DNA from 2 places in the Microbacterium sp. 22215 genome. Region 2 is predicted to be linked to the other one. Evidence: riboswitches for the same ligand, from Rfam matches in the RefSeq annotation. Region 2 holds a riboswitch; the other holds the start of a gene.

What was found. Region 2 has a riboswitch for thiamine pyrophosphate ahead of thiM (hydroxyethylthiazole kinase). Riboswitches for the same ligand answer to the same signal wherever they lie in the genome.
Region 1: it holds a riboswitch for thiamine pyrophosphate, as region 2 does, so the genes downstream of both, ACTJKH_RS13675 (ECF transporter S component) here and thiM (hydroxyethylthiazole kinase) in region 2, are expected to answer to the same signal.

The regions. Positions count from the first base shown of each region.
Region 1 is NZ_JBQEPC010000008.1:87,188-94,701, forward strand. It holds gene ACTJKH_RS13660 (TerC family protein) at 1-381, opposite strand, end outside; gene ACTJKH_RS13665 (energy-coupling factor transporter transmembrane component T family protein) at 639-1,436, opposite strand; gene ACTJKH_RS13670 (ABC transporter ATP-binding protein) at 1,436-2,893, opposite strand; gene ACTJKH_RS13675 (ECF transporter S component) at 2,890-3,549, opposite strand; TPP riboswitch at 3,543-3,652, opposite strand; gene ACTJKH_RS13680 (D-alanyl-D-alanine carboxypeptidase) at 3,735-5,291, shown strand; gene ACTJKH_RS13685 (ABC transporter ATP-binding protein) at 5,432-7,514, opposite strand, start outside.
Region 2 is NZ_JBQEPC010000001.1:614,476-621,989, forward strand. It holds gene pheS (phenylalanine--tRNA ligase subunit alpha) at 1-592, shown strand, start outside; gene pheT (phenylalanine--tRNA ligase subunit beta) at 592-3,096, shown strand; gene ACTJKH_RS03155 (DUF402 domain-containing protein) at 3,195-3,911, shown strand; gene ACTJKH_RS03160 (NAD-dependent epimerase/dehydratase family protein) at 3,976-4,941, shown strand; TPP riboswitch at 4,965-5,058, shown strand; gene thiM (hydroxyethylthiazole kinase) at 5,049-5,897, shown strand; gene ACTJKH_RS03170 (bifunctional hydroxymethylpyrimidine kinase/phosphomethylpyrimidine kinase) at 5,894-7,514, shown strand, end outside.

The DNA of each region.
Region 1 (7,514 bases), on a different contig from region 2:
CTCGATCAGCGTGGCGCCCAGGGCGATGAACCCACCGCGCATGATCAGCGCGATCACGATGCCGATCATCAGCACCTTCTGCTGATACATCCGCGGCACGGCGAACCCGGTCATCACGATCAGGAAGACGAAGAGGTTGTCGATCGACAGCGCCTTCTCGGTGAGGTACCCGGCGAAGTACTCGCCGCCGTACGTCCACCCCGAGACGGTGCCGATGCCGACGCCGAACAGCAGCGCGAGACCGATGTAGAAGGCCGACCAGCGGGCGGACTCGCCGATGGTGGGCTCATGCGGCTTCCGCACGTGCGCGAAGAACTCGTACACGAAGAAGGCGATCGTGACGGCGATCGTGATGATCCACACGAGGGGCGTGATGTTCAAGGAGGTCTCCAAAAGACGTAGGCGTGACGATGTCGACGCCAAGGTCTTCTCCATCTTCGAGAACGAAGACCGGGGACCCGGGATGCAGGGACATCCGTAATGACGAGCCGCCCGTGGTGGAGTACTCCCCTTGGGTTCATTCGATGCTAGCGAATACATCGGCATTCCGGCTATGAGAAAGCTGAGTATGCGCTGACGGTGTACGCGCCCGCCGTGCGCACCGGCTGTGGGATGCCGGTGGGCGGCGAGCTCGCGGCTCAGGCGGTCGGGCCGAGGATGAAGTTCCACGCCCCCGTCAGCACCGCCGTGGCGATCGCGACGACCGGGATGACTGCGGCGAGAGCGACGAGCAGGGTGTCTCGCCGATCCCAGACCGACTCCCTGGCCCACGACCTCGGTCCGTTGCCCCCGAACCCGCGGGCCTCCATGGCGGTCGCCAACGATGACCCGCGACGGATCGCGAGCACGAACAGCGCGAACGCCATGCCGAAGGCCCGACGCACGCGCCCCTCATCGGCGACGCCGCGCGCCCGCCGCGCGAGAGCGAGGGCCCGCCAGTCCTCGACGAGCAGTCCGAGCATCCGCATCCCGGCCAGCGCGCCGACCACGAATCTCGCCGGCAGCTTGATCCGCTGAGCGAGGTCGTCCGCGAGATCCGTCGGATCGACGGTGATGAAGAGCACCACCGCGGGAAGGCCGATCGCGAGCACGCGCACCGCGGTCGCCGCAGCCAGCGCGAGCGATCCGTCGCTGACGCGCATCACGAACCACTCGACATGGATCGTGCCGCTGGTGGCGCCGTAGAGCGCGATGGTCACGGCGCTCAGCGGCGCGGCGATCCACAGCACGGCCGTGCGGGTCCAGAACTCCTTCGCCCGGAGGCCCGCGAGCAACAGCAGTGGGATCTCGAGCAGCAGGGCGACGGATGCCGAGACGACGTCGATCGTCAGCACGAGGGGCAGAGCGATGAGCAGCGCCGCGGCGAGTTTGGCCAGGGCGGAGCGCGGCGCGATCGGTCCCGGTCGGTCGACGCGAGCGGTGAGCCGATCGATCATCAGCGCACCTCGATCCGTCGAGCGTGCAGGGCGTCGAGCACGGCCTCGTCATGGCTGATCGCGACGACCGCGGTGCCCTCGTCGCGCAGACGGGCGATGAGACCGACGAGCTCGGCCCAGGTCGTCGCATCCTGACCGAACGTGGGCTCGTCGAGCACCAGCAGCCTGGGGCGGGTGGCGAGTGCCGCGGCCACCGTGAGCCGCCTCTTCTCTCCGCCCGAGAGTGTGTACGGATTCGCACCGGCCAGGGCGGTGAGCCGCAGCCGTTCGAGGAGGTCGTCGACCCGCACGGCGATCTCGGGCTCGGGGACCTTCAGAGCTCGCGGGCCGACCGACAGCTCGTCGCGCACGGTCTTCGCGAGCAGCTGATGCTCGGGCGTCTGCAACACGGTGGCGATGCGGGTGAGCAGCGCACGCGACGACCAGCGGAAGGGGTCGCTCTTCTCCCCCGCGGCGAGCGCCGGCAGTGCCGAGACACGACCGCTCTCGGCGGGGATGAGTCCCGCGAGCGTCAGCCCGAGCGTCGACTTGCCCGCGCCGTTGGCGCCCGTCACACCGAGCGCCTCGCCGGCGCTCACGTCGAGATCGAAGGGTCCGGCCACGGCGAGTCCCCGGCGTCGCGACACGGTGAGCCCGCGCGCCTCGAGCAGGGGTTCCCCGGGTGGGCGCGACGGTGCGGGCGGAGTGGCCGGCGGATGCCCCGGAACCCAGACTCCGGATGCCGCGAGCTCGGCGCCGCGTGCACCGAGCACCTCATCCGGAGTGCCGTCGGCGAGGACGACCGTCCCCTCGGGGTCGGCACCGAGCACGATCACTCGGGTGACCAGCGGCAGCCAGACGTCGATGCGATGCTCGATCACGACGAGGGTCGCACCACTGACATCGAGCGCCGCGGCGACGGCATCCCGCACATCCTGCACGCCCTGGGGGTCGAGGTTGGCGGTCGGCTCGTCGAGCAGGATCGCACCCGGCCGCATCGCGAGCACACCGGCAAGTGCGAGACGCTGCTTCTGGCCGCCCGACAGCGCCGCGGTCGAGCGATCGAGCGCGACGTCGAGCTCGACGGCATCCAGAGCCTGCCGCACCCGCTGCCAGATCTCGTCGCGAGGGACTCCGAGGTTCTCGCACCCGAAGGCGACGTCGTCGCCCACCCGGGCGAGGATCGTCTGGGTGTCGGGGTCTTGCAGCACCATGCCGACGCGTCCGCGGGCCTCGGTCGGCGGCTTCCCGTCGACCAGCAGCGCACCCCGCGTCTCGCCCTCGTCGGCGCCGCCGAGCACGCCGCCGAAACCCTGCAGCAGAGTGGACTTGCCCGAGCCGGAGGCGCCGAGCAGAAGCACCCGCTCCCCCGGCTCGATGCGCAGGTCGACGTCGCGCACCGCCCAGCGCAGCCGCGTCGCGTACCGCCACCCCCAGCCGCGGGCTTCGAGGGTGGCGGGCGTCGTGGGCGAGGTCACACCCGTGCGGTGACCTCGCGGCCGGCGGCGAACCGGCTCAGGGCTCCCGTCGCCGCGAGTCCCCGGGCGATCAGCCAGGCACCGAGTCCCGCGATCACGGCACCCGAGATGGTGGTCGAGACGATGTAGACCGTGGTGAAGAGCGTGTCGGCGCCCGCGTACCAGAGGATGCGATCGTTGATGCCGCAGGCGAGGCCCGCTCCCGCTCCCGCCAGCATCACGACCGGCAGCCGCCAGACGCCGTAGAGGAAGATCAGGAAGATCAACTCGGCGCCGAGACCCTGCACGAGACCCGAGACGATGGTCAGCGGCCCCCACGCGTTGCCGACAAGAGCCGAGATGATGGCGGCGACCAGCTCGGTGTAGAGCGCAGCGCCGGGCTTGCGGATGATGAGACCGCCGAGCACGCCGGCGATCAGCCAGGGCCCCGCGAGCAACCCCTGCACGCCGGGGAGGAGCGGGGTGAGGATGCTGCTCGGCACCTCGTAGCCGACGTTCCAGAGCAGGAAGACCAGCGCGCAGGCGACCGCGATGACGCTGGCGACGACGATGTCGACGACCCTCCAGCGCCAGAGCTCGGGACGACCGAGGCCCTTCGATGCGGAGGCGGTGGCGTACGGCGATTCCGTGGTGGATCCGGACGTGGATGTACTCATCAGTGACTCCTCCCTGCGCTGGCATGACCCAGATCAGGTTCGACGGTCGAAGCGCGATTCGCTCCCTCTCAGCCCGGCTCGCCGGACTCCCGTGGTTGTGCTGTCGATCTTACCCAGTGCCGACACTCGCGTCTGCTCCTGTTGCAGCGCCGCGGATCTGAGCGCGAGTTCGGTACCGTGAGGAGGTGACCGCTCCTGACTCCGCCGAGGCCACTGCTTCCGATGCGCCCGCCGACGCGTCGTCCGATGGCAGCGACACGGAGGCGACGACACCGGTCGACCGCAGCGAAGCCGTCGATGCGGAGGCGACGGCGTCTGTCGCGGATAGCGACTCCGCGGATGCTCCTGACGAGCTCGACGACGCCCCCGATGTGCAGTGGGCGGAGGGCGCCAGCGGAGGGACCCCTCTGACGTGGGTCGACCCCGCGATCGTCGCGCAGCGGACGACGGATGGGTCGCTCGACGATGACGCCGACGCCGCGACCGGAAGTGCACTTCTGCAGGGCGCGCGACTGCGCCCGGCGATCGCGCGCCCCGGACTCCTCGTTCCCCTGGGCGTGCTCGTCGGACTCGTCGCCGCCTATGCGGGGACGACTCTGCTCTGGCCGCTGCACGAGGTGCCGCCGACGGTCCAGGCGGTCGAGCTCGTACCGGCCGCCGCCCCTGCGGCCACGGTCACCTGGCCCACACAGGGAAGCGCAGCAGTCGGCGTCGGTGGTCTCTCGACCAGCTCGTCGTCTCTCGACGCTGCGGCGATCGCGAGCGTCACGAAGGTGGTCTCGAGCCTGATGGTGCTCGATCAGATGCCGCTGGCCGTGGGCGAGCAGGGTCCTGAATTCCGGTTCACCTGGTCCGACAGCATGGAGTACTGGGAGTACCGTCGCTCGGATCAGTCGGCGCTCGACGTACCCGTGGACGGCACCCTCACCGAGTTCCAGCTCCTGCAGGGCACGCTCCTGGGTTCGGCGAACAACTACATCGACCGCCTTGCGCGCGAGATCTGGGGATCGGAGTCGGCCTTCACGTCGGCTGCCGCCACCTGGCTGCGCGATCGGGGACTCGACGGGATCACGATCATCACGCCCTCCGGGTTCGACGACCGCAACAGAGCCACGCCCGAGTCGCTCGTCGCTCTCGCCGAGCTGGCGATGCAGAATCCCGTGTTCGCGGGAATCGTCGGCACGCCGTCGGTCGACCTCCCCGGCGCCGGAACCGTGAAGAACACGAACGGGATGCTGGCGGATGCCGGTGTCGTAGGCGTCAAGACCGGCACGCTCGGCGACAGCTGGAACCTGCTGACGGCGAAGGACATCACCATCGACGACACGACGGTGCACCTGTACGCCGCCGTGCTCGGGCAGGCCGATGACAAGCAGCGGCTCGCCCAGACCCGATCGCTGTTCTCGCAGGTGGAGGCCGGGCTGCAGGCGCAGGCTCCCGCCGTCGCGAAGGGCACGGTCGTCGGCGAGGTCACCACACTGTGGGGCACGACGACGGACGTCGTGACGGATGCCGATGCCGACGTCGTGCTGTGGAACGGCGCGACCGCGCAGACGACGTCGACATTCCACCTCGGAGACAGTCGCGAGTCGGGCGATGAGATCGGCACGATGACGAGCACCGGCCCGCTGAACACCGTCACCACCTCGGTCTCGCTGGCGGATGACGTCGAGGCGCCGAGCCCGTGGTGGCGTCTGACCCATCCTTTCGAGCTCCTCGGCATCACCGACGAGCAGCGCTGAGCGGGTCTCGCCCTCTCTGCACGACAGGCGCGCCTCTGGACGACAGGCGCCTCTGTCCACGACAGACGCCTCTGTCCACGACAGACGCCCCGCCCCGAGTGAACGGGGCGGGGCGTCTGACTGTTCACGCCGTGTGCGCGTCAGGCGTTCTGCTCACCGGCATCCGGCCGTTCGACGATCGCCTGTGCTGCCGCCGCCTCGGCGCCGGGCACCTGCGCACCGACCGAGACGCCGACCTGTGCGGCCGCAGCCTCGTCGTCGGCGTCACCGCTGACGACCACCGGGGTCGTGCCGGTGAGCGAGTCCTCGGCATCGATGTCGGTCGCCGCCTGCTCGAACTGCGACTGGTACAGGCGCCAGTAGGCGCCCTGCGCCGAGATCAGCTCGTCGTGCGTGCCCTTCTCGACGATGTCGCCGTGCTCCATCACGAGGATGAGGTCGGCGTCGCGGATGGTCGACAGGCGGTGCGCGATCACGAACGAGGTGCGTCCCTGTCGCAGGGCCGCCATCGCGTGCTGCAGCAGCAGCTCGGTGCGGGTGTCGACCGCCGACGTCGCCTCGTCGAGGATCAGGATCGACGGCTGGGCGACGAAAGCCCGCGCGATCGTGATGAGCTGCCGCTCACCCGCCGAGACGTTCGACGCGTCCTCGTCGAGAACCGTGTCGTACCCCTCGGGGAGGGCGTGCACGAAGCGGTCGACGTACGTCGCCTTCGCGGCCTCGAGCACTTCGTCGTCGGTCGCCCTGGAGCGACCGTACCTGATGTTCTCGCGGATGCTTCCGGCGAACAGCCACGGGTCCTGCAGCACCATGCCGGTGCGTGACCGCAGCTGGTCGCGCGTGACCTCGGAGATGTCCTGACCGTCGAGCAGGATGCGCCCGCCGTTCAGCTCGTAGAACCGCATGATCAGGTTGACGAGGGTCGTCTTGCCGGCTCCCGTGGGCCCGACGATCGCGACGGTCTGGCCCGGCTCGACCCGGAACGAGAGGTCCGTGATGAGCGGGCGCTCGGGGGTGTACGAGAACGCGACGTTCTCGAACTCCACGACGCCCTTGCCATCGGCGAGCGCCGGAGCGTTCGCCTCGTCGGCCTCCTGCTCTTCGGTGTCGAGCAGCTCGAACACCCGCTCGGCCGACGCCGTTCCGGACTGCACGACCGCAGCCATGCCACCCAGTTCCGACAGCGGCTGCGTGAACTGCTGCGAGTACTGGATGAAGGCCTGCACGTCACCGAGACGCAGCTGTCCGTTCGCGACCATGAGACCACCGAGCACGGCGATGCCCACGTAGGTGAGGCTGCCGACGAAGGTCATCGCGGGCATGATGATGCCCGAGAGGAACTGCGCCTTGAAGCTCGCCTGGAACAGCTCCTCGTTCTCGTCCTTGAACTTGTCGAGGGCGTCCTGCTCGCGTCCGAAGACCTTCACGAGTGCGTGTCCCGAGAACGCCTCCTCGACGCGCGCGTTCAGACGGCCGACCTTGCGCCACTGCGTTCCGAACGCCTTCTGCGACCGCGGTCCGATCACGCCGAAGATCACACCCATCAGCGGGAGCGCGACGAGAGCGACGAGCGCGAGCTGCCAGGAGATCGAGAACATCAGCACCAGCACGCCCACGACCGTGAGCACGGCCGTGATCGCACCCGACAGCGACTGCTGCATGGTCTGGGTGATGTTGTCGATGTCGTTCGTGACGCGCGAGATCAGGTCACCGCGCTGCACCTTGTCGAAGTACGACAGCGGCAGACGGTTGATCTTCGCCTCGACCTGCTCGCGCAGGCGCCACATGGTGCGCACCATGATGACGTTGATCACATAGCCCTGGATCCAGCTGAGGAACGCGGCGGTGACGTAGATCGCGAGGACCGCGATGATGACCCACCGCAGCGCGTCGAAGTCCACGCCGTCGCCCACCCGGAAGTCGCCGAGGGCCGAGACCTGGTTCGCGAAGTCGTCCTGTCCGCCCTGGCGGAGGAGGTCGACCACGTCGTCCTTCGGCGTTCCGGCCGGGAAGCCCGGGGAGTCGCCGTTCGGCATCCCGAGCTGCACCGAGATGAAGCCCTTGTAGATGAGGTTCGTGGCCTCACCGAGAACCTTCGGAGCGGCGACCGTGAGCACGACGCCCACGGCACCGGCGATCGACACCAGGACGAACCAGACGGCCGACGGCTTGAGCAGCCCGATCATCCGCGTGAAGCTCTTGCCGAAGTTGTCGGCCTTGCCC
Region 2 (7,514 bases):
CCTGAACTTCGACGTCGACCACCCCGCTCGCCAGGAGCAGGACACGTTCTACGTCGACCCGCCCTCGCGCCACCTCGTGATGCGCACGCACACGAGCCCCGTGCAGGTGCGCTCGATGCTCGACCGTGACGTGCCGATCTACGTGCTGTGCCCTGGTCGCGTCTACCGCACCGACGAGTTCGACGCGACGCACCTCCCCGTCTTCACGCAGTTCGAGGGGCTGGTGGTCGACAAGGGCATCTCGATGGCGCATCTCAAGGGCACGCTCGACCATGTCGCGCGTCAGCTCTTCGGCCCGGAGGCCAAGACGCGCTTCCGCACGAACTTCTTCCCCTTCACCGAGCCGTCCGCCGAGCTCGACCTGTGGCATCCGACCTTCAAGGGCGGCGCGCGATGGATCGAGTGGGGCGGATGCGGAATGGTCAACCCGAACGTCCTCCGGGCGGCCGGGATCGACCCCGACGTGTACAGCGGTTTCGCGTTCGGGATGGGCGTCGAGCGCGGGCTCATGTTCCGCAGCGACGTGCAGGACATGAGGGACATGGCAGAGGGCGATGTCCGATTCAGCGAGCAGTACGGGATGGTGGTGTGATGCGCGTCCCGCTTTCGTGGTTGCGTGAGTACGTCGATCTGGCAGCGGATGCGACGCCCGAGGATGTCCTCGCGGCGATGGTCACCGTCGGCTTCGAAGAGGAGGACGTGCACCGCTTCGAGATCTCGGGTCCCGTGGTCGTCGGACAGGTCGTCTCCCTCGAGGGGGAGCCGCAGTCGAACGGCAAGACCATCAACTGGTGCCAGGTCGACGTCGGCGAGGCGAACGGCGGCATCCGCGGGATCGTCTGCGGTGCGCACAACTTCATCGCCGGTGACAAGGTCGTCGTGACTCTGCCCGGTGCCGTGCTGCCCGGTCCGTTCCCGATCGCCGCGCGCAAGACCTACGGTCACGTGTCCGACGGCATGATCGCGTCTGCGCGCGAGCTGGGTCTCGGTGACGAGCACAACGGCATCCTCGTGCTGGCCGACCTCGGCATCGACGCTCCCGTCGGCACCGACGCCATCAGCCTGCTCGGGCTCGACGACGTCGCCGTCGAGATCAACGTCACGCCCGACCGCGGGTACGCGTTCTCGCTGCGAGGCGTCGCCCGGGAGTACTCGCACGCCACCGGCGCGACCTTCCGCGACCCGGCCGAGCGCGACTTCGCCGAGCTCCAGCCGGGCAGCGGGCACACGGCGGTCGTCGACGATGCCGCCCCCATCCGCGGGCGTGTCGGTGCGAGCGAATTCGTCACCCGCGTTGTCCGCGACGTCGACCCGTCCCGGCCGACCCCGCCCTGGATGATCGCCCGTCTGTCGCTCGCGGGCATGCGCTCGCTCGGCATCCTGATCGACATCACCAACTACGTCATGCTCGAGCTGGGGCAGCCGCTGCACGGATACGACCTCGACAAGCTCGCAGGGGGAATCACCGTGCGTCGCGCGACCGCCGGCGAGACGATGACGACTCTCGACGGCCAAGAGCGCACGCTCCACGTCGAGGACCTGCTCATCACGGATGAGTCGGGTCCGATCGGCCTCGCCGGTGTCATGGGCGGCGGCACCACCGAGATGAGCGACACCACGCACAACGTGCTCATCGAGGCGGCGATCTTCGACCCCATCACGATCGCGCGCACCGCGCGTCGGCACAAGCTGCCGAGCGAGGCCTCCAAGCGCTTCGAGCGCGGCGTCGATCCCCTGGTGCCCTTCGTCGCTGCTCGCCGCGCCGCCGACCTGATGGTCGAGTTCGCCGGCGGGACGCTCACCGAGGAGGGTGGAGCCCTCTTCGCCGAGGTCTTCGTCGCCGACATCGAATTGCCGACCGGTTTCGTGCAGGGCCTGATCGGCGTCGACTACACCGACGCCGAGATCGAGGGCGCGCTGGCGACGATCGGAGCGGACGTCACCGAGACGGATGCCGGCTGGACCGTCATCCCCCCGACCTGGCGCCCCGACCTGACCGACAAGTGGTCGCTCGCCGAGGAGGTCGCCCGCATCCACGGTCTCGACCGCATCCCCTCGGTGCTGCCCACGCCGCCGTCCGGCCGTGGCCTGACCGCGCACCAGCAGGGCCGTCGTCGGGTGTCCGACGCGCTGGCCGCCGCCGGCTTCGTCGAGACGCCGTCCTTCCCCTTCACCACCGAGGCGGACAACGATCTGCACGGATCGGCGTCGGGCGAGCACCTGCCCAGCATCCGGCTCGCGAACGCGCTCGACGGATCCGCTCCGTTCCTGCGCCGCTCGCTCATCCCCGGGCTCCTGCAGACCGCGCACCGCAACATCTCGCGAGGCCTCACCGACCTCGCCCTGTTCGAGACCGGCGTCGTCTTCCTCCCGGAGCCGGGCGTCGAGTACGGCACCGACGAGGTGCCGCCGCTCGGTGCTCGCCCGTCGGATGAGACGCTCGCCGCGCTGAACGCGTCGATCCCGCCGCAGCATCGCCACGTCGCGGTGCTGCTCACGGGCAACGTCGTCGCACGGCAGCCCGGCCGTGCCGCAGAGCCGGCCGGTCTGTCCGAGGCGCTCGACGCGGCTCGGGTCATCGCTGCGGCCGCAGGCGTCGACATCGACGTCGTCCAGGGGCAGCGTGCCGCGCTGCACCCGGGGCGCACGGGCGTGCTGTCCGTCGGCGACACCGAGGTCGGATACGTCGGCGAACTGCACCCCGACGTGGCGTCCGGTGCCGACCTTCCCGGTCGTGCCACGGTGCTCGAACTCGACCTCGACGGCGTCCTCGCGCTGGCGGATGCCCGTGCCGTCGCCGCCTCGCTGTCGACGTTCCCCGCCGCCACGCAGGACGTCTCCCTCGTGCTCGGCGCCGATGCGCCGGCAGGCGACGTCCGTGCTGCGCTGACCGAGGGTGCCGGGAAGCTGCTCGAGGCGATCCGTCTGGTCGACGACTACCGCGGTGAGGGACTCGCCGAGGGGGAGAAGAGCCTGACGTTCGCGCTTCGGTTCCGCGCGGACGACCGCACGCTCACGGCTGCCGAGGCCACCGAGGCGAAGCTCGCCGGAGTCGCCGTCGCATCCGAGCGTTTCGGCGCGACCCTCCGCGACTGATCCGTGTGAACGCGACCTGCATCCTGAGAGGGGTGCAGGTCGCGTTCGCGTGCTCCCGCCTCCACGCCCTCGCGGGGCGCCCGAGGTAGCGTGTGGAGATGAGCATCCTTCCCCACAGCACCCCTGCGGCGGTGCCCGACGGTGTCCGTGCGATGGGCGAGGGGCCGTTCCTCCAGCCGGGCGATCAGATCGACTGGCACTACCGCAAGCCGGGCTGGCAGCCGGGTGACGCATCGACCATCACGCCCATGCGCGTGGTCCGCGACGACGCGCGCGGGCTCGTGGCCTGGCTCGCACCGGGCACGCTGCAGGAGGGCCAGGGGACCCCCGCGGGCGAACGCGTGCGCACGGTGCCGCTGGAGCGTCGGTGGCTCGAGCCGCGGACCCGCATCGTCGAGGAGTGGTGGGGCAACGGCATCCTGCGCATCGCTCCGGCGGGCGCCGCATGGTCGGTGTGGTTGTTCTGGAGCGACGTGAGCGGGCCTGACTGGCAGTTCGCCGGATGGTACGTCAACCTCGAGAACGCGCATCTGCGTACGGACCGCGACACCTACTCGTCGGATCACATCCTCGACGTCGAGATCGAACCCGACGGCAGGATCTCACTCAAGGACGAGGACGAACTCGTCGCCGCCATCGCACAGGGGCGGCTCACGCGGGAGCAGGCCGCACAGATCGAGCGTCATGCGGATGCGGCGATCGAGTCGTTCCACTCGGGTGAGTGGCCGTTCGATCCGCGGTGGCAGGCCTGGCGCCCCGACCCGTCGTGGACCATGCCTGAGCTGACCGGGCTCTCCGACCTGCGCCGGCCGTGAGCACGGCATCCGCCCTGAGCGGAAGACCCTTCCCCTCAGGCACGGATGCTGATGGCATGGGTGCATGACAGATGTGCTGATCCTCGGTGGAACAGGCTGGTTGTCGGGCCGGATCGCTCGACGGATGCTGGTGAACGGGGCGACCGTGATGTGCCTCGCACGGGGAGGACGCCCGTCGCCCGAGGGGGCGAGCCTCGTGCTGGCCGACCGCGACGACCCGGCCGCGTACGACACCGTCTCGGGTCGTGACTGGGACCACGTGATCGATATCTCATCGAACGCGGCGCACGTGGCGGCGGCCGTCGACGCTCTCGGGGAGCGAGCCGCCCGTTGGACCTACGTCTCGTCGATGTCGGTGTACTCGGACGACGCCACCATCGGTGCCGACGAGACGGCTCCCGTGCACGCGCCGGCCCAGCCCGGGGACGAGTACGAGTACGGCGCGCAGAAGGTCGCGGCCGAGAACGCCGTGCGCGCACTGGGCGAGCGAGCGCTGATCGTGCGCCCCGGGCTGATCGTCGGTGAGGGCGACCCGAGTGATCGATTCGGATACTGGGCGGCAGCGTTCCTCCGAGCGGTGGACGGACCGGTTCTGCTCCCGAACGCCGAAGGCCGCAGTACGCAGGTCATCGACGTCGACGACCTGTCGGAGTTCATCGCCACGACCTCGGCCACCGGTGTGATCAACGCGATCGGTGACCGGCATCCCCTCTCCGACGTCCTCGCGACCGTCAGACGGCTCGCTGATCACGGGGGCGACACGGTGGTGGCCGACGATGACCGGCTCGTCGAGAACGGCGTCGGATTCTGGGCGGGGGAGCGCTCGCTGCCCCTCTGGCTGCCCGCGGACATGACCGGTTTCATGACACGCACCAATGCCCGGTACCGCGCCGCGGGCGGCGACCTGCGACCGCTCGACGAGACCGTCGCGGTCATCATCGCCGACGAGCAGGTGAGAGGGATCGATCGCGAGAGGCGCGCCGGCCTCACCCGCTCGGATGAACTCGCCCTCCTGCAGCTGCTGAGCTGATCACGGGTCGTCGCTAGACTTCGAGCAGTGACACGGGGTGCCGCATCCGCGGCTGAGAACAGACCCGTCGAACCTGATCTAGTTCGTACTAGCGAAGGGATGTCGCATTGAGCGATCGTCTGCGTCCAGAATCCGAATCGACCCTGGTGGCCACGGCGGCCGAGCTGCTGTCCGCGCTCCGCGAGACACCACCGCTGACCCACTGCATCACGAACACCGTCGTCACGGGCTTCACGGCCAATGTGCTGCTGGCTCTCGGCGCCGCACCCGCCATGGTCGACATCGTCGATGAGGCGGGTCTCTTCGCGGGAGTCGCGTCCGGGGTGCTGATCAACCTCGGCACGCCCACACCCGAGCAGCGGGAGGCGAGCGTGGAGGCCGTCGCCGGCGCGAATGCCGCGGGCACCCCGTGGGTGCTCGATCCCGTCGCGATCGGGGCGCTGCCCGTGCGCACCGCGCTCGCGCACGACCTCGTCGCCGCGCGTCCCACGGCGATCCGGGGGAACGCCTCCGAGATCCTCGCGCTCGCCGGGCTGAGTGCGGGCGGGCGAGGCGTCGACGCGACCGATACGCCGGACGCCGCCATCGACGCGGCTGTCGCGCTCGCCGTCCGTCACGGTTCCGTCGTCGCGGTGTCCGGTGCCGTCGACCTCATCACCGACGGCCACCGCGTCGTGCGCATCGCGAACGGCGACGAACTGCTCACCCGCGTCACCGGGGGAGGCTGTGCTCTGGGTGCTGTGATGGCCGCGTTCCTGGGCGCAGCGCGCACAACGGGCACCGAACCGCTCGCCGCCGTGGCCGCTGCCAGCCTGGTCTACACGGTCGCCGCAGAACGTGCGGCGATGCGAGCCTCGGGTCCCGGCAGCTTCGCGGTCGAGCTCCTCGACGCGCTCGCGTCTGTACAGCCGCACGACCTCGCCGCTGCGGCGCACATCGAGGAGCGTGCGCTGTGATCGCGGACCTCTCGCTCTATCTGGTCACCGACCCGGACCTCTGCGGTGAGCGCGGAGTCGTGGGGACCGTCCGCCAGGCGGTCGACGGCGGTGTGCGCATCGTGCAGCTGCGTGACAAGACGGCGACGGATGCCGAGACCACGGCGCAGCTGCTCGAACTGTCACGCGTGATCGACGGACGCGCGCTCCTCGTCGTGAACGACCGCCTCGACGCCGCACTCGCCGCACGGAAGCAGGGTGCGAGGGTCGACGGTGTGCATCTCGGGCAGGGGGACGCCTCCGTGCTGCGTGCGCGTGAGGCGCTGGGCCCCGAGGCGCTCATCGGGCTCACGGCGAACAACGCGGACCACCTCGAGGCCGTGCGTGCGCTGCCGCCCGGCACCGTCGACTATCTGGGCGTCGGCGTGATCCGCCCGACCACCACCAAGCCCGACCATCCGCCGGCCCTCGGTGTCGAGGGTTTCCGTGCCCTCGTGGAGACGACCGCGCTCCCGTGCGTGGCGATCGGAGGCGTGGCCATCGACGACACCGAGCGGCTGCGGGATGCCGGTGCGGCCGGGCTCGCGGTGGTCTCCGCTCTGTGCGCGGCGGCGGATCCGACGGCGACCGCGGAGGCGTTCGTGCGTCGGTGGCGGGCGGCCGGCACACCGCGGGTGCTCAGCATCGCCGGGAGCGATCCCTCGGGAGGCGCGGGGATCCAGGCCGACCTCAAATCGATCGCTGCCCACGGCGGCTTCGGAATGGCGGCGCTCACCGCGCTGACCGCCCAGAACACCACCGGCGTCAGCGGCTGGCACGTACCGCCGGCGGCCTTCCTGCGACAGCAGCTCGACGCGATCTCCGACGACATCGTCGTCGACGCGGTCAAGATCGGGATGCTCGCGAACGCCGACGTCATCCGAACGGTCGCCGAGTGGCTCGACGTCGTCCGACCGCCGATCGTCGTGCTCGACCCGGTCATGGTCGCCACGAGCGGCGACCGGCTGCTCGACCAGGACGCGGAGGCGGCGCTGCGCGAACTCCTCCGGCGTGCACACGTCGTGACCCCCAACCTCGGCGAGCTCGCGGTGCTCGCTGGGCGCTCGATCTCGGGATGGGCCGATGCGCTCGCCGCAGCGGAGGAGCTGTCGGCGATGATCGGCACCGCGGTGCTGCTGAAGGGCGGGCACCTCGACGGCGACGATGTTCCCGACGCGCTCGTGGACGTCGCCCGGGGTGTGCGGCGGGAGTTCCCCGGCACGCGGATCCGCACCGCGAACACGCACGGCACCGGCTGTTCGCTCTCATCCGCGCTCGCCACGCGCCTCGCTCGGGGTGAGAAGCCCGTCGACGCCGTCGCCTCGACCCGGTCGTGGCTTCGCGAGGCCCTGCGCGAGAGCGAGGGGCTCCAGGTCGGGCGCGGTCACGGACCGATCAACCACTTCGCAGGTCTGTGGGCGCGGGGCGGGGTCGAGACGAACCGCACGCCCGAAGAGATCCGCGCCGAGTGGTGGCAGCGCACGGCGGCGGTGAGGGCGAGCATCGACGAGCTCCCGTTCATCCGGGGTCTGGCCGACGGCACGCTCGCCCGGGACCCGTTCCTGTTCTATCTCGCCCAGGATGCGCACTATCTCCGCG